One region of the Brevundimonas sanguinis genome, then DNA from elsewhere that is predicted to be linked to it. Evidence: predicted binding sites of a transcription regulator. Region 1 holds the regulator's gene; each other region holds the start of a gene.
The links. The regulator LexA, encoded in region 1, represses DNA repair genes until DNA is damaged. The targets are predictions, from matches to a motif close to ATGTTCNCNANNTGTTCT.
Positions count from the first base shown of each region.

Region 2: recA (recombinase RecA) is a predicted target of LexA. The motif match lies at 2,138-2,155, and genes of this name have one in related genera.
Region 3: PIB44_RS07630 (ImuA family protein) is a predicted target of LexA. The motif match lies at 5,261-5,278, and genes of this name have one in related genera.

Region 1 covers NZ_CP116770.1:1,864,396-1,871,378, reverse strand. The annotation lists gene gltA (citrate synthase) at 1-298, opposite strand, end outside; gene gltX (glutamate--tRNA ligase) at 364-1,779, opposite strand; gene PIB44_RS09290 (ComEC/Rec2 family competence protein) at 1,838-3,931, shown strand; gene lexA (transcriptional repressor LexA) at 4,102-4,806, opposite strand; gene PIB44_RS09280 (S9 family peptidase) at 4,961-6,983, opposite strand, start outside.
Region 2 covers NZ_CP116770.1:2,717,299-2,724,281, reverse strand. The annotation lists gene rraA (ribonuclease E activity regulator RraA) at 1-349, opposite strand, end outside; gene recA (recombinase RecA) at 960-2,039, opposite strand; gene PIB44_RS13390 (CYTH and CHAD domain-containing protein) at 2,210-3,718, opposite strand; gene PIB44_RS13385 (GNAT family N-acetyltransferase) at 3,808-5,388, shown strand; gene PIB44_RS13380 (CaiB/BaiF CoA transferase family protein) at 5,531-6,589, opposite strand; gene acs (acetate--CoA ligase) at 6,785-6,983, opposite strand, start outside.
Region 3 covers NZ_CP116770.1:1,514,890-1,521,872, reverse strand. The annotation lists gene PIB44_RS07645 (TonB-dependent receptor plug domain-containing protein) at 1-2,479, opposite strand, end outside; gene PIB44_RS07640 (TetR/AcrR family transcriptional regulator) at 2,742-3,446, shown strand; gene PIB44_RS07635 (AMP-binding protein) at 3,472-4,848, opposite strand; gene PIB44_RS07630 (ImuA family protein) at 5,279-6,067, shown strand; gene PIB44_RS07625 (Y-family DNA polymerase) at 5,958-6,983, shown strand, end outside.

The DNA.
Region 1 (6,983 bases):
GCTCGCCATGCAGCAGCAGGTGGCAGACTTCCAGGAAGTTGGACTTCGAGGCCAACTGGTCGATCGGATAGCCGCGGTGCAGCAGCACGCCAGCGTCGCCGTCGATATAGGTCAGGGCCGATTCGCAGGCCGCCGTAGAGGTGAAGCCGGGGTCGAAGGTGAAGGCGCCGGTGCCGCCGTACAGCTTGCGGATATCGATGACGTCCGGGCCGGTCGAGCCGGAAAGGACGGGGAGCTCTACAGTCTTGTCCTGATAGGACAGGGTCGCCGAGCCGGCGGGTTTCGCTTGTTCAGTCATCTAGGCCCCTTGTTCTTCCTTGGACCGGCGCGGGGAGGCGGTCGGCCTGAGTTGGTTATGGGAGATCACTTAGTCTGTTGCAGCGCATCATCCAAGCGTCCGAGACTTTCGTCACGCCCGAGAGCGCAAAGAGTTCGTGCGATATCGGGCGAGGCCGAACCGCCCGTCAAGGCGGCGCGCATGGAAGGTCCTATTTTTCCGAAGCCTACGCCTTCTTCCTCGGCGAACGCCTTAAGTTCGGCTTCAAGGGCGAAGACATCCCAGCTTTGGAAAAGAGCCAGACGTTCACGCAGTCGTGAAATTCTCTGCCCGCTTTCGCCTTGCAGCAAACTGGCCGATTTCTCGTTGAGCGCGAGTGGACGCGCCTGCAACACGAATGCCGTTTGATCCGCCAACTCGGGGATGGTCTTGGCGCGATCCTTGACGAAAGGCATGGCCCGCAGCAGCCGTTCCTCGTCGTCCGGCTCCAGGGTGCGGCCGCGCGCCAAATGGGCGTCGAGCGTCAGTTTGGCGAGGCGGTCGTCGTCCGCCAGCCGCAGCCAGTGGGCGTTGACGTGGGCCAGTTTGTCGAAGTCCAGGCGAGCGGGCGCTTTGTTGACGCCCGCCAGGTCGAACCAGGCGAGGGCCTGTTCGTCGCTGAACAACTCGTCGTCGCCGTGCGCCCAGCCCAGGCGGGCCAGATAGTTGCGCATGGCTTCGGGCAGATAACCCATGTCGGCGTATTCGTGCACCGCCTGGGCGCCGTGGCGCTTGGACAGCTTGGCGCCGTCGGGGCCGTGGATCAGGGGGATGTGGGCGAAGGTCGGGCGCGTCCAGCCGAGCGCGTCGTAGATCAGGCTCTGGCGGGCGGCGTTGTTCAAGTGATCGTCGCCGCGAATGACGTGGGTCACGCCCATGTCGTGGTCGTCCACCACCACGGCCAGATTATAGGTCGGCGCCCCGTCCGAACGCAGGATGACCAGGTCGTCCAGCGACGCCGATTCCCAGCGCACCGTCCCCTGCACGGCGTCCTCGACGACGACGGCCTGATCCAGCGGCCGACGGAAGCGCACCGTGTGGGGCTTGGCCAAGTCATCGACGCTGGGCTCGCGGTCGCGCCAGGGCGAGACGAAGTCGCGCCCCTCGGCCTTGGCCTGGTCGCGCAGGGCCGTGGTCTCATCGGCCGTCAGGAAGTCGCGATAGGCGTGGCCTGTCGCCAGCAGCTCATTGATCACCTCGCGGTGGCGGTCGGCGCGGGCGAACTGGAAGACGGGCTCTTCGTCGCCGAACAGCTCAAGCCAGGACAGGCCGTCGAATATGGCCTTCACCGCCTCATCCGTCGACCGCTCGCGGTCGGTGTCCTCGATGCGGATCAGGAATTTGCCGCCGCGTCCCTTGGCGTAAAGCCAGTTGAATAACGCGGTTCTCGCCCCGCCGATATGCAGGTAGCCTGTGGGCGAGGGGGCGAAGCGGGTGACGACGGTCGATGAAGGGGAGGTCATAGAGGCAGCATCCATAGGGCAGGGTCTTATACGCCCGCCTGTGGGGAAGCGAACCCTTATGGCCCGGTTATTTGCCAGCTTGCTCGCCGACGCGCGGGCGCAGGCCGAACGCTGGCCGCTATGGTCGTCCGTCTGCTTCGGCGCTGGGTGCGCGGCCTACTTCGCTCTGAAGGGCGAGCCGGCGACCTGGCCGCTGGTGCTGGGCGCCGTCGTCCTGCTTGGTGCCTGGATCATGGGGCGGGCCAGAGGCGCGCCGCGTTGGGCGACCTTGATCCTGCTGATGCTGGCCTGTTTCGCGGGCGGACTGGCGGTGGCCAAGCTGAGAACAGGCGCTGTGGCGGCGCCGATCGCACCTGCGGACATGGCGCCCACCCAGGTCGAGGGCTGGGTCATAGACGTGGACTCGTCCGGCCAGAACGGCGCGCGCGTCGTGGTGGCGCCGGTGCGCGTGCGGGGTCTGACGCCCGAGCAGACGCCCGAGCGGCTGCGCGTGACGGTGAAGGGGGCGCCGCCGCCGCCGGGCGCGCCGATCCGGGTGTTCGGCATCCTGAACCCGCCGCCGCCGCCCGCCAGCCCCGGCGCCTACGACTTCGGCCGCAACGCCTATTTCAAGGGGATGGGCGGGACCCTGTTCGCCCTGGGGCCGACCCGTCCGGCGGTGCTCGCCCCGCCCCCGTGGCGGGTAAGGGCGACGATGAAGATCAATGCCGTCCGCTATGCCCTGGCTGAGCGGATCGTGGCGCGTCTGGGCGAGCGGACCGGCGGGGTGGCGGCGGCCATGACGACCGGTCATGAAACATGGATTCAGGATCCGGATCTGGACGCCATGCGCGATTCCGGGCTGGCGCACATCCTGTCGATCTCGGGCCTGCATATGGCGGTCGTGGGCGGCTTTGTCTTCTTTGCCGCCCGCCTTCTGGTTGCGGCGTGGCCGTGGCTGGCGCTGCGCGTCTCGGGCAAGAAGGCGGCGGCGATCGCAGGGTTGATCGCGGTCGGGACCTATCTCGTCATCTCGGGCGCGCCGCCGCCGGCCGAGCGCGCCGCGATTACCGCGTCGATCGCCTTTCTGGCGATCCTGACGGATCGGCAGGCGGTGACCATGCGGGCGCTGTCGGCGGCGGCTTTTGTCGTGCTCTTGTTGCGGCCAGAGGCGGTCGTGACGCCCGGGTTCCAGATGTCGTTCGCGGCGACGGCGGCGCTGGTGGCGCTTGTCGAGGTCTGGCCGCGCCGTATCCGCGAGTTCGCCGCGCCCTGGCCTATCGTCGCCGCGCAGCGGTTTACCAGTTGGCTGATGGCCGCCTGCGCCGCCAGCCTGGTGGCGGGCATGGCGACCGGGCCGTTCGCCATGCAGCATTTCAACCGCACGGCCGTCTATGGCTTGACCGCCAATATGGCGACGGCGCCGCTGGCGGACTTCGTGATGATGCCCGCCCTGGCGCTGGGCGCAGCGCTGGAGCCGCTGGGGTTGGGCGCGCCCTTCCTGTGGGTGGCGGGTCAGTCGGTCGACGCCATGCTGGCGATCGGACACTGGGCGGCCAGTCTGCCGGGCGCCGTGAAGGCGATCCCCAGCGCTCCTGCGGCCGCCCTGCCGGTCGCCTTTCTGGGCATATTGTTCATGTGCCTGTGGCGGGGACCGTGGCGCTTGCTGGGCTTGCCGCTTGCGGCGGCTGTGCTGATCTGGCCGCGCCCGGCGCCGCCGGATATCTGGATCGGCGATGGTGGAGCGAATGCGGCCTATCGGCTGGAAAGCGAGGCGGTCGTGGTGCGGCCGGCGGTGCGCCAATTCGCCAGCGACCTTTGGTCCCGGCGTCGAGGGCTGGAGCCGGTCGCACGGCCGCCCGAGGGCTGGACCTGCAAGCGTTCCTACTGCGCGCCGGACGGCGAACCGGGGCCGCTGGCGCTGTGGTGGGGCAAGGCGGCGCCGACGGCCGAGCAACTGGACCAGCTGTGCCGTAGCGCGCAGGTGATCAGCGTGCGCGCCGTGATCACAACCCTGCCGTCGTCGTGCCAAGGGCGGCTGGTGCTGGACGGCGCCGACTATGCGCGCGGCGGCTCGGTGGAGTTATGGCGCGACGACGCTGGCGGCTGGCGCGCCTTGTGGGCGGCGGAAGTGCGGGGACGGCGACCGTGGAGCGGGGGAGGAGCAGAATAGGCGCCGTCTCTTTTAATCCCGCTCATCCCGGCGGACGCCGGGATCTAGTAAGAGATACGCGTGCTGTCGCTGGCCAGATGAGGCGAGGGGACAATCAAACGGCCCCGTTTGAAGCCAAAGCACTGGGTCCCGGCGTCGGCCGGGATGATCGGAGTTTATAGGGCTGCGCCTCAGTGATACCGGCGCAGCAGGCCGACCAGCTTGCCTTGAACCTCAACCTGATCAGGGCCGAAGATGCGGGTCTCATAGGCGCTGTTGGCGGGCTCCAGGGCGATGGACTGGCCCTTCTTTCGCAGGCGCTTGAGCGTGGCCTCTTCGCCCTCGACCAAGGCGACGACGATTTCGCCGGAAGAGGCGCTCTCCACCCGCTTGATGATGACCGTGTCCCCGTCGAGGATGCCGGCCTCGATCATGGAATCACCTTCGATTTCCAACAGGTAGTGTTCGCCGGCGCCCAGCATGGACTCCGGGACCGGCAGGCGCTCGCGTTCGTGCTGGATGGCGGCGATCGGGGTGCCGGCGGCGATCTTGCCCAACAGGGGCAGGTCACGAACGTCGTTGGCGGCCTCGGCCGCGGCCGGGCGCGGGCCCAGGCCGCCGCCCTCGATCACGTCGGGCTTGAAGGGAGCGCGCCCCTTGGCCGGAGCAGCGGTCGTCGCCTGTTCCGGCAGCTTCACGACCTCCAGCGCGCGAGCGCGGTGGGCCAGGCGGCGGATAAAGCCGCGTTCCTCAAGCGCCGTGATCAGGCGGTGGATGCCCGACTTGGACGCCAGGTCCAGCGCCTCCTTCATCTCGTCGAAGGAGGGCGACACGCCCGTTTCCCGAATGCGCTCATGAATGAACATCAGGAGTTCGTGCTGTTTCTTCGTGAGCATGGCGGCGAATCCAGAACAAGGCGTGAACCGTTGGTGATGTTCTGTAAGTGTTCTGGTTAAAAGTCAACTAACGCCACGCTTAAGGCTCTCAAAGCAAAAACCCGCGCCTGCCGTTCGACGGCGGGCGCGGGTTTCGGTCCGTGCTGTGCTGACGTTAGCGAGCGGTCGGGGCGCCGTCCTTATAGCGCTCGAACCATTCGATCATGGCGTTCATGCGCGCGGCGTTCTGGGACGGACGGACGGCCAGGCTGTGGCCGACGCCGGGGATCTTCACCAGGGCCGTGGGCACGCCGCGCAGTTGCAGGGCGGTGTAGTACTGCTCCGACTCGCTGACCGGGGTGCGGTAGTCCTCGTCGCCGACGACGACCATGGTCGGGGTCTTGACGTTGCCGACCAGCGACAGCGGCGACCGGCGCCAGTAGGCCTCCGGGTTCTCCCACGGATATTCACCGAACCAGTAGCGGGCGAAGAAGGCCGGGTTGTCGGCCGTCAGCACGAAGCTGGCCCAGTCGATGACGGGCTTCTGGACCACGGCGGCCTTGAAGCGGTCGGTCTTGCCGACGATCCAACTGGTCAGCACGCCGCCGCCCGAGCCGCCGGTGACGAACAGGCGGTGGGGATCGGCGACGCCTTGAGCGATGACGGCGTCGACGCTGCTGATCAGGTCGTCATAGTCGTTCGACGGATAGTTGTGGTGGATCAGGTTGGCGAACTCGTCCCCATAGGAGGTCGAGCCGCGCGGGTTGACCGAAAGAACGGCGTAGCCCGCAGCTGCGAACAGCTGGTTGTCGGTGGCGAAGTGCGGGCCATAGGCGGCGAACGGGCCGCCGTGGATTTCCAGCACCAGCGGATAGCTCTGGCCCTCGACGTAGTCGGCCGGCAGGGTCAGCCAGCTTTCGACCGCGCGCTGGTCGTGAGACGAGGCGACCTGAATGCGGCGCACCTCGCCCAGGCGGCGGGCGCTGAGGAAGTCCGCGTTCAGGCGGGTCAGCTGAGTGCTGCGGCCGCCCTTCAGGACGTGGACATCGGCCGGACGCATCGGCGTGCCGCGCGTGAAGGCGATGGCGCCGTCGTCGGCCACGGTGAAATCGCCGCCGGTGTAGGGACGGCCGAAATCGTCGCCCGTCAGGTCTTCGATCAGGGTGGTGACGGCGCCGTCCAGCGAGACGCGGGCGACCTTGGTGCGCCCCTGATCGTCATAGGCGACATAGACCGAGCGCCCATCGCGGCTCCACACCGGCGATTTGACCGAGCGGTCCAGGTTCGGCGTCAGCACGCGGCTGTTCGAGCCGTCGGCGTCCATCACATAGAGGCGAGTGTTGTGATAGCCCATCCGCTTGTCGTCATAGCCGAGATAGGCGATGCGGCGTCCGTCGGGTGAGGCGACGGGCGAGTTGTCGGGACCGGCGCGGCTGGTCAGGGCGGTCAGGCCGCCGGTCTGCACGTCCAGGGCGAAGACTTCGCTGTCGGCGGCTTCGCGCTGCCAGTCGGGTCGACGGTTGGCGCTGAGATAGAGGGTGCGGGAATCAGCCGACCAGGACAGACCGCCGCCGTGATTGAAGTCGCCGTGAGTCAGTTGGCGCGCGCCGCCGCCCTGGGCGCCGACGACGAAGACATGGCGGAAACCGGGCTTGAGATAGCCCTGACCGTCCGAGCGGTACGAGACGGTGTCGATAATCTCCAGCGGCGGCGCCCATTTGGCGCCTTCGGGCTTCGGCAGCGACGAGCCGATCTTGGGCTTGTCGCCGGGAACCAGGACCGAATAGGCCAACTGCTCGCCGTTGGGCGACCAGCTGATGCTTGACGGGGTGTTGGGCAGGTTGGTGACGCGGACCGCTTCACCCGACGCCATCCAGCGCACGAACAGTTGCGGCGCGCCGCCCTCGGCGTTCGAGATGTAGGACAGGCGCGTTCCATCCGGCGACCAGCGCGGCTGGCGGTGGGAACCGGCCGAAGCGATCAGCGGCGTGTGTTGGCCCGTCTTCACGTCAATCAGCCAGATGGTCGGACGCATCTGATCAGTCATGATGTCGGCCGTCTGGCGGACATAGGCGATCCGGCTGCCGTCGGGGCTGATCTGGGCGTCGGAGGCGACCTCCATGCCGAACAGGTCCTGGGCCGTGAACAGGCCTCGGTCGGCGGCGGGCAGGGCGGTCTGACCGGCCGGCGCCGTCTGG
Region 2 (6,983 bases), 850 kb from region 1:
TTCCCAGGGCTTTGACGCCCGCCTGCAGGGTGTTGATGATGGCTGTGTCGCGCACGGCGCCGTGGACGACGACGCCGGCCCAGCCGTTGTCGATGGCCAGCTTGGCCAGATTGTCGCCGACCAGGGCGCGTTTGAGCGAACCGCCGCCGTTGACCACCAGCACGGCGCCCTGGCCGGGGCGCTCCAGCGTCTGGCGCACCAGGGCGTTGTCGTCCAGCACGCTGAGGGTGCGGATCGGGCCGTGGAAGGCCGCCACCTGGCCGAAGCTGCGGAAGGGGGTCTGGCAGACCCTCACCGCGTCAGGATGGGCGTCGCAGAGGTCGGCGGTGGCGGGGGGCATGGCGTTCATTCTCATTTATCAGGAATCGTTGTTATGTGATCTGGTCTGATGGATGTTTCAGACTTTAAATTTAGGGAGAATACGTGTGCGGACGCTAGCTAAATTGGCAATGTCCGGAATTCTTCTCGCCATGACCGCTTCGCCGGCGGTTGCGTTCAAATCATGGGAGTATGTGTACTATTATACATTCTATTCGGACGCATCCATGACGACCATCGTGGGGTATGGGAATGATGTTTGCATGGAATCGGGAGGCAATGTGACGGTAATCACGCCCCTGTTCCCTACGCCTTACTATACGGCCGAGCGGGGGCACGAGTGCCGTCCTGGGGGACCGGTTTGAGCTGAGGTCAATTTTTCAGCTTTAGGATGAAAAAAGAGGCCCGCCCGACGGAGGTCGGGCGGGCCTGTCTCCGTCCGACCGGCCCCGCGGGGTCGGTAGGCGGGTCGCGAGGCGGCGAACGGAGAAGCTCTGGCCGTCAGGGTGCCCTTGCCTCCGGCCGTCAGCCTCGGGCTTGACCCGAGGATCGTCAGCGCGATCACGGCCTGAAAGGAAGGGGACGCTGCCTGGCTGGATCCTCGGGTCAGGCCCGAGGATGGCGGCGTTGGGGGTGGCCGATCAGCCCTCCAGGTCCTGGCCCTCGTCGGGTTCGGGGGCGCCCAGCATGTCGTCGGCGATCTTGGCGGTGGACTGGCGCACCGCCTTTTCGATCGAGGCGGCCATGTCGGGGTTGTTCTTGAGGAACTCCTTGGCGTTCTCGCGGCCCTGACCGATGCGGGTGGAGTCGTAGGAGAACCAGGAGCCGGACTTCTCGACGATGCCGGCCTTGACGCCCAGGTCGATGATCTCGCCGATCTTGGAGATGCCCTCCCCGTACATGATGTCGAAGATGACCTCGCGGAACGGCGGGGCGACCTTGTTCTTCACCACCTTGACGCGGGTGGTGTTGCCGACCACCTCGTCGCGGTTCTTGATCGCGCCGGTGCGACGGATGTCCAGGCGCACCGAGGCGTAGAACTTCAGCGCATTGCCGCCCGTCGTCGTTTCCGGCGAGCCGTACATGACGCCGATCTTATGACGGATCTGGTTGATGAACAGGACGATGCACTTCGACTTGGAGATCGAGGCCGTCAGCTTGCGCAGGGCCTGCGACATCAGACGCGCCTGAAGGCCGGGCAGGCTGTCGCCCATCTCGCCTTCGATTTCGGCGCGGGGCGTCAGGGCCGCGACGGAATCGATCACCACGATGTCCACGGCGCCGGAACGCACCAGGGTGTCGACGATCTCCAGCGCCTGTTCGCCCGTGTCGGGCTGCGACACCAGCAGGTCGTCCAGATTGACGCCCAGCTTTTGCGCATAGACGGGGTCCAGCGCGTGTTCGGCGTCGACGAAGGCGGCCACGCCGCCCTTCTTCTGGACCTCGGCCACGGTGTGCAGGGCCAGGGTGGTCTTGCCCGAGGATTCGGGACCGAACACCTCGATCACCCGCCCGACCGGCAGGCCGCCGATGCCGAGCGCCATGTCGAGGCCGAGCGAGCCGGTCGAGACGCTCTCGATCTCGGCCACCACGCCGGCCTTGCCCAGTTTCATGACCGAGCCCTTGCCGAAGGCGCGATCGATCTGCGCGATCGCCGCCTCTAGAGCGCGTTGTTTGTCGCTGTCTTCTTTACCCACGAGCTTCAGTGCCGCCTGTGACATTGGTTTTCTCTCCCTTGCCATGATTCCCATCTGACTTCGGGAGAGACCCGCCACGGACCCGCTCCCTTGGTGAAGCGGACTATGGACACGGTTTGTTCTTGTTCGCAAGATGTTCTCGTGAACTGAACAAGAACACTGACTGGCATGCGACCGATACTGTCGTGTCTGTCTTAGCGGGACCAGAAGGACCGGGCGCGCGACAGGCGGGCGAAGGCGCGGCTTGAGGCGGCGTGAAGGGCGGCGGCGCCCTGCTCGCGGCGGCCGATCAGGCGCCCGGCGGCGAAGGCGATCTCGGGCGCGGTCAGGCGGGCGTCGGCGGGGATGCGGTCGCGGGCGACGGCCAGGTCGTTGAGGGCGCCGAAGGCGTCCTGCGTTGTCTCCAGCGCCTTGAGGAAGCGTCTTTCGCGGCGGGGATGGTCGAACAGGCCGACGAAGAACTCGGCCGCGTAACGCAGGCGTTTCACCCGGATGCGCAGCCGGTGGCGGCCCGCCGCGTCCAGGCGGTCGAGGCGACGGCCGCCGCGTCGCACGCGCCGGTTGAGCCGCTCCAGGGCCTCAGCGGCGAAGTCGGCGACCGGCCGCCGCCGCCGCCAGGTCCGCACCGGATCGGGGTCGCTGCGCCAGGCGCCGGCCTCGATCCAGGCCAGGGTCTCGAGCATCAGGGCGGCGTAGCGCGGCGAATCGATGGCCGCCATGGTCCGGCGATAGGCGCCGCTGCGGGCCGCCAGCAGGCGCAGGCCCAGCGGGGCGAGGCGGGGGTCGGGCGTCTCCAGCGCGGCGGGGTGGAAGACGTCGCGGATGAAGACGTCCAGATCGCGCGCGGCGTCGGTCTCACGCGCCAGCCATTTCAACTCGGCGACGACGGGAGCGGCGTCCTCGCCCAGCAGGGGACTGAATACGGACAGGGCGGCGCGCAGCCGACGCAGGCCCACGCGCAGCTGATGCAGGGCCTCGGGCCGGCGCACCCTTCTCAGCAGTTCGGCGTTGGCCGAGACCTGACCCAGGGCGGCCAGGGCCGTGCGGCGCAAGGCCTCCTCGGCCGTCAGGGCGCGGGGCAGGGGATCGGCGCCGGCGGTGCGGGGCGCGCGCTCCAGCCCCTCGGCCAGACGCCAGCCGCGTTCGGCCTTGCTCTCGAACAGGGGGACCAGGGCGATGTCGGCCGACAGGCGCCGGGCCAGGGCGAACAGGGCCGGGGGCGGGCCGTCCTTCAGCTCCAGCTCCAGTTCGCGCAAGGGCTCGGCGCGGCCGCCTGCCGACAGCTGGCCCTCGTCATAGGCGGCCTCGATCACGGCGCCCTCGAAGGCGACCAGACGGACGCGGCGGCGCACCGTGCTGGCGAAGCGAGGGGCGAGATCGCGGCGGCGGCCCTTCAGCAGCGAGGCCGCCGGCGTCGTCTTCAGCGCCGCCCAGTCCAGGGCCTCGCTGGGTACCGGCATGTCCCATTCGACGCGGTTGAGGACGTCGCCGCCCGTCTGGCCCTTCAGCGTCTGGACAAAGCCGCGCTCGGTCCCGCGCACCCGCAGGCCCCAGCCCGCGCGCCGCAAGGCCTGGTCCGGCGTGTCGAAATAGACGGAGCGCAGGGCGTGCACGCTCTCCTCGCCCGCCAGGGCCGGATGGGCGTCCAGGCGCGCGGCGGCGCCGGGGCCGAGCCGAAATTTGAGTTCAACTTCCTGCGCCATGCCGGACATGTCGCCATTGTGCGCTTATCCTCATGCCGGTCCAAGACGATGAAATGATCCAACGGCCAAGGTCGAGCGTTAGGTGTCGCATGACTGATCTTCAGACCGCCCACACCGCCCAGAACGCCGAACCGGCCAAACCCGCCGTCCTGACCATCCGCAACGCCCGCATGGGCGACATTCCCGGCATCAGCGCCCTGGTGGCGCGGGTCTACAAGGACATGCCGCCCTATACGGCGGGGATGCTGCGGGGCCAGATCGCCACCTATCCCGACGGCCAGTTCGTGGTCGAGTTCGAAGGCGAGATCGTCGGCTACGCCGCCAGCTTCCGCATCGACGAAAAGTCCGCCATGGGCCCGCACACCTGGGACCAGATCACCGGCGGCGGCTATGGCGCCCGGCACGATCCGGCCGGCGAGTGGCTGTACGGCATGGAGGTCTGCGTCGACCCCGCCCGACGCCGCCTGCGCATCGGCCAGCGCCTGTATGACGCGCGCCGCGACCTGTGCGAGGCGCAGAACCTGAAGGGCGTCGTCTTCGGCGGCCGGATGCCCGGGCTGGCGCGGCGCCGCTCGGCCTATCCCGACCCGAACGCCTATGTCGAGGCGGTGCGCGACCGCAAGGTGAAGGACCCGATCATGGCCTTTCACCAGCGCTCAGGGTTCGAGCCGGCGGGGGTGCTGCTGAACTATCTGCCGTCGGACAAGGCGTCGCTGGGCCACGCGGCGCGCTGGGTCTGGCGCAACCCCTACTATGTCGAGGCGACGGGCAAAGGGGCGGCCTTTGCGGTCAAGGAGACGGTGCGGGTCGCCACCGTCCAGCTGCAGATGCGCAAGGTCGACAGCTTCCAGGAGTTTATCGACAACGTCGAATATTTCGTCGACGTCGTGTCCGACTATCGCGCCGACTTCGTGGTCTTTCCCGAGCTGTTCACGCTTCAGCTGCTGTCGCTGGCGACCAAGAAGCTGACCCCGGCGGAATCGATCGAGGCGCTGACCCGCTACACCCCGCGCTTCGTCGAGGCGATGCGTGAGCTGGCGGTCGGCTACAACGTCAACATCATCGGCGGCTCGCACCCGACGCGGACCGAGGACGGCGAGATCCAGAATGTCGCCTATGTCTTCCTGCGCGACGGCTCGGTGCATGAGCAGGAGAAGATCCACCCGACCCCGAACGAGCGCCACTGGTGGAACATCAAGGGCGGCGACCGAGTCCACGCCATCCCCACCGACTGCGGGCCGATCGGGGTGATGATCTGCTACGATTCGGAGTTCCCCGAACTGGCGCGGCGTCTGGCGGACGAGGGCGCGCGCATCCTGTTCACCCCCTTCTGCACCGACAACCGGCAGGGGTACTTACGCGTGCGCTACTGCTCGCAGGCGCGGGCCATCGAGAACCAGTGCTACGTCGTCCTGTCGGGCAATGTCGGCAACCTGCCCAACGTCGAGAACATGGACATCCAGTATGCCCAGTCCTGCATCCTGACGCCGTGCGACTTCCCGTTCGCGCGCGACGGGGTGGCGGCCGAGGCCAGCGAGAACGTCGAGACGGTGACGGTGGCGGACCTGGACCTGTCCGACCTGGCCTGGGCCAAGGCGCAGGGGACGGTGCGGAACCTGCGCGACCGCCGGTTCGATCTGTACAAGACGGTGTGGACGGACGGGGGGTGACCTTACCCCCGCTCATCCCGGCGGACGCCGGGATTCAGTGAGAGCGCGCGCACAGGACTTGCCTATTCAGGCCGCGCGTTTGAGGCCAAAGCACTGGGCCCCGGCGTCCGCCGGGGTGAGCGGTGATTTCGTGACCGGCCTTCTATTCCGGCCGCCGCGCCGGGCTGTCCCGGAACCGCGGGGCCGGCCCGGGCTGCACCACGCCCTGGGCGGTGACGAAGGCCTCGCGGGCGCGGTTGTGCGGGTGGTCGGGCGCTTCGGTCAGGGACAGGACGGGGGCGACGCAGGCTCCTTGCGCCTCTGGATCGCTGCACCAGTCGTCGCGGGTGCGGGTGCGGAACACGGCGGCCAGCCTGTCCTTCAGCCTCGGCCATTGGGCGGGGTCGAACGGCATGGCGAAGTCGGGATCGCTTCCCAGTCCCGTCAGCCGCATCAGGGCGATATAGAAGGCCGGTTCGATGGCCCCGACGGCGACGTATTTGCCGTCCGCCGTCTCATAGACCTCGTAAAACGGCGCGCCGGTGTCCAGCAGGTTGACGCCGCGCTCGTCGCGCCAGGCCAGGCTGGGCGGCAGGGGCGCGGGCAGGTTCTGGCGGAAGCCCCAGATCATGCTCATCAGCAGGGCCGAGCCGTCGGTCATGGCGCAGTCGATGACGTCGCCGCGCCCGGTGCGCTGGGCCTTCAGCAGGCCCGCCACCATGCCGAAGGCCAGCAGCATGCCGCCGCCGCCGAAGTCGCCGACCATGTTGATCGGCGGGGTCGGCTTCTCGCCCGCCCGGCCGAAGGCATGCAGGGCCCCTGAGACGGCAATGTAGTCGATGTCGTGGCCCGGCGCCGAAGCCAGCGGCCCGTCCTGACCCCAGCCGGTCATGCGGCCGTAGACGAGGCGCGGATTGTCGGCCAGCAGCACGTCGGGACCGAGGCCGAGACGCTCCATCACGCCGGGACGAAAGCCCTCGATCAGGCCGTCGGCGTTACGGGCCAGGTCGCGGACCAGGGCGGCGCCCTCTGGCGTCTTCAGGTCGGCTTCGACCAGGCGGGCGCGACTGCGGTTCAGGGGATCGCGCAGGTCGGGCGCCGCGCCGGGGCGGTGGACTAGCACCACCTCGGCGCCGTGATCGGCCAGCATCATGCCGCAGAAGGGGGCGGGGCCGATGCCGCCGATTTCGATGATGGTCAGGCCGTCGAGGGTTCCGCTCATGCCCCGCACTGAAGCCGAGGCGGGCGGCCCCGTCCAGCTTGCGCCGTCCGGGACCGCCTCTTCGGGGGGAACTGAATGATGAACCCGCTCACCCCGGCTGACGCCGGGGCCCAGTGCTTTGGCCAAGGGCGCGACCCTGGGTGCGCGTGGCTCTTACTGGATCCCGGCGTCCGCCGGGATGAGCGGATATGAAACCTAGGCCGCCCGGTTCTTCACCAGATCGTCCACGACCGACGGATCCGCCAGCGTCGAGGTGTCGCCCAGGGCGCCCAGTTCGTTCTCGGCGATCTTGCGCAGGATGCGCCGCATGATCTTGCCCGAGCGGGTCTTGGGCAGGCCCGGCGCCCACTGGATTACGTCCGGGGCGGCGATGGGGCCGATCTCGCTGCGGACC
Region 3 (6,983 bases), 350 kb from region 1:
TGACCTGGAGCGAAGCCGTCATGCCTTGCGACCAGCCGGCGTCGGGCAGCGTCCAGGACACGCGCAGGTCGACCGTCACGTACGGCGAGGAAGTGTACTGGGCCACGCCGGTCGGGGTGGCGTAGTTGTTGGTGTATTCGCCGCGGAAGTTGACGAAGCTCGCCACGCTCCAGGCGCCCACGTCGGCGCCAAGGGTGAAGCGCGCCGTCGTTTGCGGAATGCCCAGGTCCAGGCTGTCGGCCACTGCTGAGTTCGGCGTCTGTTTGACGTCGTAGTTCAGGATGTAGTTGGCCGACAGGTCCGCATAGACCAACCCGAAATCGGTCGGCCAGTTGTAGCGGAAGAACATGTCCAGACCGTCAGTGCTGCGCATCCCGAAGTTGTTGAGGCGCAGGTCGAGGAAGTTCACGGCCGCCGGGATCGCCGACGGAACGTTGACGTTCACATGGCCGGCCAGCAGGGCCTGAAGCTCGCTCGCGGTCGGGTCGCGCTGGATGACCTTGGAGAAGGTCGGGTCGGTGAAGACCATGGCGGCCGACGGCACGCCGATCGTGTTGATGTACTCGATATTGTAGTAGGTGACGCTGGCCTTGAAGTTGGGTGCGAACGACGGCGTCCAGTCCGCGCCCAGCGACCAGGTTTCAGCCTCTTCCGGCTGCAGGTTCTTGTTCCCGCCCAGCAGATAGATGGTGGCGACCTGATTGGGGCCGCGCGTCGGGTCATTGGCGCCGACGACCGAAGTGGCCGCATCCAGATAATAGGCCCCGACCGTCGCGCCGATCTGGCGCATGCCCGGCGCACGGAACGATTGGCCGTAAGAAGCGCGCAGGTCCAGACCGTCTGCAGGCGTCCAGTTCACGCCGACCTTCGGGTTCGAGGTTTCGCCGAAGTCGCTGTATTTATCATAGCGGCCCGACAGCGACAGCGACAGCTTCTGCACCAGCGGCAGGGCGTTGGCTTCGCTGACCAGCGGGGCGAAGATTTCGCCGTAGAACGAGCTGATATCGCGGTCGAGCTTCTCGGGCACCGGAGAGACCCCCACGACCCCGCGCTGCTCAAAGGTTTCCTTCCGGTATTCGGCGCCCAGAGCGATTTTCATCGTGCCGCCGGGCAGCTCGAACAGCGGACCGCTCAAACGGGCCGAAGCCATGTCCATGGCCTGAGTGATGCCCACAGCCGTAGCCGCATTGGAGAGGACGGCCTGTTTGACCGCTTCCGAAGTGCCATCGCCGAACGGATCCAGCGCCGTCGCCGCCGTGGTTCCGAAACCCGCCGCCATGATCGCCGCAGTGTTGATGGCCGGAATATAGGCGTCGTTGTCCGTCCGGCCGAACGTGCCGCCCAGCGTCAGTTCAAACTCGCGCGGCAGCTGGAAATCAACGCCCGCCGAGCCGTTGAAGACCTGCTTGTCGTCCCGGTTGATGAAGTGGTCGGCGCCGACGATGTTGTCCGGGCGGAACAGCACATAGGCCACATTGGCCGCGCCGCCCGCCGGGCCTCTGAAGAAGGGATTGGCGGCGCTCATCGCCACCGATTGAACCGGCAGCCCCACGCGCATTTCGTCATGGCGATCGGCATAGAGGGCCTCGCCCCACAGCCGGATCTTGTCAGAGACAAGATACTCGCCCGACGCGAACAGGCTGTGCAGTTCTGTCGAGGGGTAGAGATCGACTACGGCGCCGTTGTCGCAGTAGTTCTTCGTGCCGGCGACCAGGGCCGGCGCCGCGTGATACACGGCGTAGAAGCTCGTATCGTACAGCACGTTCGGCGTCGGGCAGTTGACCGCACGCGCGTCCAGACCGCCCTGTTTGGTGAAGTCCTGCGTACGATAGTCGCGGTCGCCGCCGGTGATGCTGTCGTTCTGGGTATACTGATAGGCGACCAGCGCCGAGCCGCGCTCGAACGTCTTGCCGGCCAGCACGCCGAAGTGGCCCTGATAATAGGCGTCGCCCACGCCGTAGTTGGCGCTCGCCTCGACGCCGTCGACACGGCGACGGGTGATGAAGTTGACCACGCCCGTGACAGCGTCGGAGCCGTAGATCGAAGAGGCGCCGTCGGCCACGACCTCCACACGCTCAATGGCCAGAGCCGGGATCAACGGATAGTCGGGCGCGGTGTCATTGGCCGCGGCCGCCACCAGGCGGTGACCGTTCATCAGCGGCAGGGTGGCGCTGGACGGCAGACCACGCATGCCCGGCGCAAAGGTGCCGAAACCGCCGCTGGCGGCCACAGGCGCGGTGTTGAAGCTGTTCAGCTGGGGCACGGACGCCAGAATGTCCGGCGTATTGGCCGCACCAAGACGCTCGACATCCGCGCGGCTCACGCCGATGAGGTTGGAGCCCACCGGGGGCACGCCGCGGATGCTCGTCCCCGTGACGATGATCTCATCGACGGCGACGGCCTCGTCGTCAGGGCCGACCTCTTGGGCCTGAACCTGGCCGGCCGCCAGCATGAGGGTGAGCAGAGAAGCGCCGCACACGGCTGCGCGCTTCGTCGAATGACGAACGACTTTCAAATTGACCTCCCGATGGCGACTTTGGCCGCTCTAGTTCGTGGCCGCCGCCTCGGCCAGCCACCCATTCATTCACTTAGCACTAAATGAAACTTTCCCGTCAAGTTCATTTTGTCGCAGCTAAATGAAATGCGTGTTATTCATGACGGAGCATCGCGCCAGCCGCTCGGATGGGTACCGTTTCATCCAGCCCGTCACGTCAGAGCGCCTACTGGAGAGTCCCGCCCCAATGGCCACCACGCCTGAGAAAAAAGTCCGCCGCTCGCGCGCTGAACAACGCGCAGCGACCGAAAAACTGATTCTCGACACGGCGGAGGATCTATTCTCTCAACGCGGCTACTTCGGCGTCACGATCAAGGATGTCGCAGACGCCATGGGCATCCACCCCGCCCTGATCCACTACTACCACGACGGCAAGCAGTCATTGTTCGAGGCTGTGTGGGAGCGGCGGGTTGAACTGGCCGTATCGGCGCGTATCGCCGGGCTGGACGACTACGCCAATGCCGTCGGCGACAACGTGACCATCGAGGGGGCCCTGCGCGCTTTCTACGACAACGCCTTTGACGCCTATATCCATGGCGAAGAAGGCTGGCGCAGCTTTGGCCGCATCTTCGCCCAGGTCAACAATGCGCCCGGCTACGGCACGGAGCTGATGGACGAGTATTTCGATCCCCTGGTGCTGCGCCTGATCGAACTGTTGAAGAAGGCCGTCCCTGATGCGAGCGACGAAGACCTCTTCTGGTGTTTCCAACTGACGTCCGGCGCCTACACCCTGATCCTGTCGCGCACGGGCCGGATTGACCGTCTATCGAACGGCGCTTGCAGTTCTGACGACTTTCAAGCCGTGCGGGAGCGTTTCGTCACCTTCATGGCCGCGGGCTTCGCCGCCGTCTTCGCCGCCAGCAAGAAAAAGGACGCGCCCCAGTCAAGCTGACGCGCGTCCCGACCGGCCGCAATCCTTATTGAGGCAGGCGCGCCTGCCTCAAAGCGGCGCGCCGGACCTTGCCCGCTTCGTCACGTAAGGCCTCGTTGGTGAACTCAATGCGTTTCGGCATCTTGTAACGGCTCAGCGTCGCGCTGATGAACTCCAGCAAAACCTCTTCGCTGAGGGTCGAGCCGTCCATCGGCTGCACGATGGCGTGCACCACTGAACCCCATTCATCGTGCGGCAACCCGATCACGGCGCTGCCGCGCACGTCCGGATGAGCTTCCAGCGCCGCCTCGACTTCGGCCGGATAGATATTGGCGCCGCCCGAGATGATCAGGTCGTTGCGACGGTCCGACAGATACAGATAGCCCTCCGCATCCACGCTGCCGAGGTCGCCCATGGTCTCGTATTCGCCGACCAGGCGCGAGTCGCTGCCCAGATAATGGTAGGTCGACGACGGTCCGGTTTCTGGTCGGAAAAAGACCTCGCCCACCTCGCCCACCGCACATTCACGGCCATCGGCGTCGAGGATCCTAAGATCATAGCCAGGACGGACCTTGCCCACCGAACCCTTACGCTGCAGCCAGTCGGTCCCGGAAATGATGGTCGAGCCTGTCGCCTCTGTGGTGCCGTAATATTCCCAGACGCGATCGCTACCCAACCAGTCGATCCAGGCTTCCTTGAGCCAGGGCGCGCAGGGCGCCGCCATGTGCAGCATCATGCGCAGGGTCGGAAGCTTGTAGCGGCCCAGGACCTCCGGCCCCAGCTGCCAGATGCGGTGCATCATGGTCGGAACCATGGTCACCCAGTTGACGCCATGCTCTTCGATCAGATCGAGGGCCCGCTGGGCGTCGAACTTCTGCATCTCCACAATGGTGTTGCCGGTGAACATGGCCATGGTGATGCAGTGGAACGGCGCGTTGTGATACAGCGGCCCCGGGTTCAGGACGACCTCGCCGGGTTGCTGGTGCAGGAAACCCTCGGTGGTGTTCCACTGCGCCGGCATGGCGTCGACGATCACCTTGGGCCGCCCGGTGGACCCCCCGCTGGTCATGGCCTTCCAGTTCCTGGCGATAGCCGGCGGCAGAGGTTCGGCCGAAAGCGCCCGATACCCGTCGAAGGCGCCATCTACCGTGGGGATGTCCTCGCGCGGGCATTGGCCGACGAACAGGCGCGGCCCCACCAGGTCAAGGATGTGCTCCAACTCGACCGGCGCCAAGCGAGCGGACACCACGTTCGGGGTCGCCCCCAGCTTCCAAATACCAAAGATCGTTTCGTAGAAGTCCAGCCCGTTCGGCAGCGCCACGGTGACATAGTCGTCCTGCCCCACCCCACGAGCCTGCATGAAGCGCGCGCGTTTCGTCGAGCGCGCGTCCAACTCCGCATAGGTCAGACGCAGGTCGTCCATGATGAGCGCAAGGCGCCCAGGATTCCTCGCCGCGTGATGAGCGAGGATCGAGCACAGCGGCACAGTGTTATCAGTCACGTTTTTGAAGCCTCCCATACGCCGGGCTGGCCTCTAGAACCCTCTCCGGCCCTCGTTCATTAACTTAGCGCTAAATGAATGAAAAGCGGTATGCCCCATCCGAGCACCAAAATACTTTTAGGGCCGCCCCCCCGTTGCGTTGCGCCAGCACGACCAAGCGCGCTCCGTCTTAGGCCCAGGAGTCGTAGCGTGTGGCGACATGCCGCCCGTCACTCAAACATCATCTCAAATCGGCGCCGCCGTCTTATCATTGCAGGGCGCTAAACGGAGATCGCCGGGCCCTACGCTCCGGGCTGGATAATCTTTCTGCCTCGCTTGACTCCTCCCATGGGCAGGAGCGCATATAGAACAAATGAGGAACATTTGTTCACAACCAGAAGCGCTGACTGCGCTGAAGGCGCGACTGGAGGCGCTTGAGCGATGTGGCGCACGACGCGTCGCTACACCTGAACGTCATGCGGGTGAGGATGTCTTCGCCCCTCTGGCGACCGGCGTGGTTCACGATCTCTACGCCGCTGCGCCCGCTGACGCGGTGGCGGTCAACGCCTTCGGGCTGGGCATGGCGCTGCGGGCGGCGGCGGAGCGGCCCATCGTCTGGGGCCTGCATGAGATGATGGCCCAGGAGGCGGGGCGGCCGCACGGTCCGGGCCTGCATGAGATGGGGCTGTCGCCGCGGGACTTGTTGCTGGTGCGGGCGCGCGACGTGCAGACCCTGCTGGCCGTGGGCGAAGAGGCCCTCCGCAGTCCCGCCGTGGGCGCCGTGCTGTTGAGCGCCTGGGGCGAGGCCAAGGCCTTCAGCCTGACGGCCAGCCGGCGACTGGCTCTGGCGGCCGAGGCGGGCGGCGCGACCCTGTTCCTGGCGCGGGCGGGCGCCCTGCCCTGCCCCAGCGCGGCCGAGACCCGCTGGTCAGTGGCGTCCTGCGCTTCAGAACCCTTGGAAGGCGAGGCGCCGGGGCGGCCGTCTTTTTCGGCGACCCTGCTGCGGCGGCGCGGCGGCGGGGCGACCGGAACCTGGATCATGGAGTGGGATCGTGAACAGCGAACCTTCCGCGCACCCGCGCCGCTATCTGGCGGTCTGGTTCCCCTGGCTGCCCAGCGACCGACTGCGGCGTCAGGAGCAGCGCGAAGACGCGCCGCCTGAGGATACGCCCGTCGTCCTGGCCGAGAAGATCAAGGGCGCCCTGCGGCTAGCGGCGGTCGATCCGACGGCCGCGCGAGCGGGACTGACCCCCGGCCTCGCCCTGGCCGATGCGCGGGCGCGGACTCCCGCCTTGCGCGTCGTCGCCCATCGACCGGACCTGGACGACGCCCTGCTGGGACGGGTGTTGGAGGATTTCGGCCGCTTCACCCCCATGATCGCGCTCGACCCGCCGCACGGCCTGATGTTGGACGTGACCGGCTGCGCCCACCTGTTCGGCGGCGAAGCGGACCTGATGCGGACGGTTCAGACGCGTGCCGAACGCGCCGGGCTTCAAACGCGATGCGCCCTGGCCGCAACGCCTCAGGTCGCTCGCGCCCTGGCGCGTTTCGGACCCGGCGGGCGGTTCGAGCCCGAGCAGGAGCGCGCCGCCGCACGCCGCCTGCCCGTCGCCGCTCTGGAGTTGCCGCAAAAGGAGGAACAGGCCTTGCGCCGCGCAGGGCTGAAACGTCTGGCTGACCTGGACGACCGGCCCCGCGCGCCTTTGGCCGCCCGTTTCGGCGCCGATTTTCCCGCCCAGCTGGCGCGAGTTCTGGGCGACGAGGACGTGCGCATCTCCCCGCATCGTCCGGCCGCACCCGTCGTGGTCGACCGCGTCTTCTTCGAGCCGATCTCGGCGCCTGAAGACATCGAGCGGGTTCTGTCCGACCTGCTGATCGAGACCATGGACCGACTGGATCAGACGGGCCTAGGCGGCCGCGCCTTCGAGGCCGGCTTCTATCGCGTGGACGGCGAGACGCGTCGGATCGCCGTCCGCACCGGCCGTCCGACCCGCGACGCGCACGCGACCCTGCGGCTGTTCCGCGAGCGGATGGCGGCCCTGGCCGTCCCGCTGGACCCCGGCTTCGGCTTCGACCAG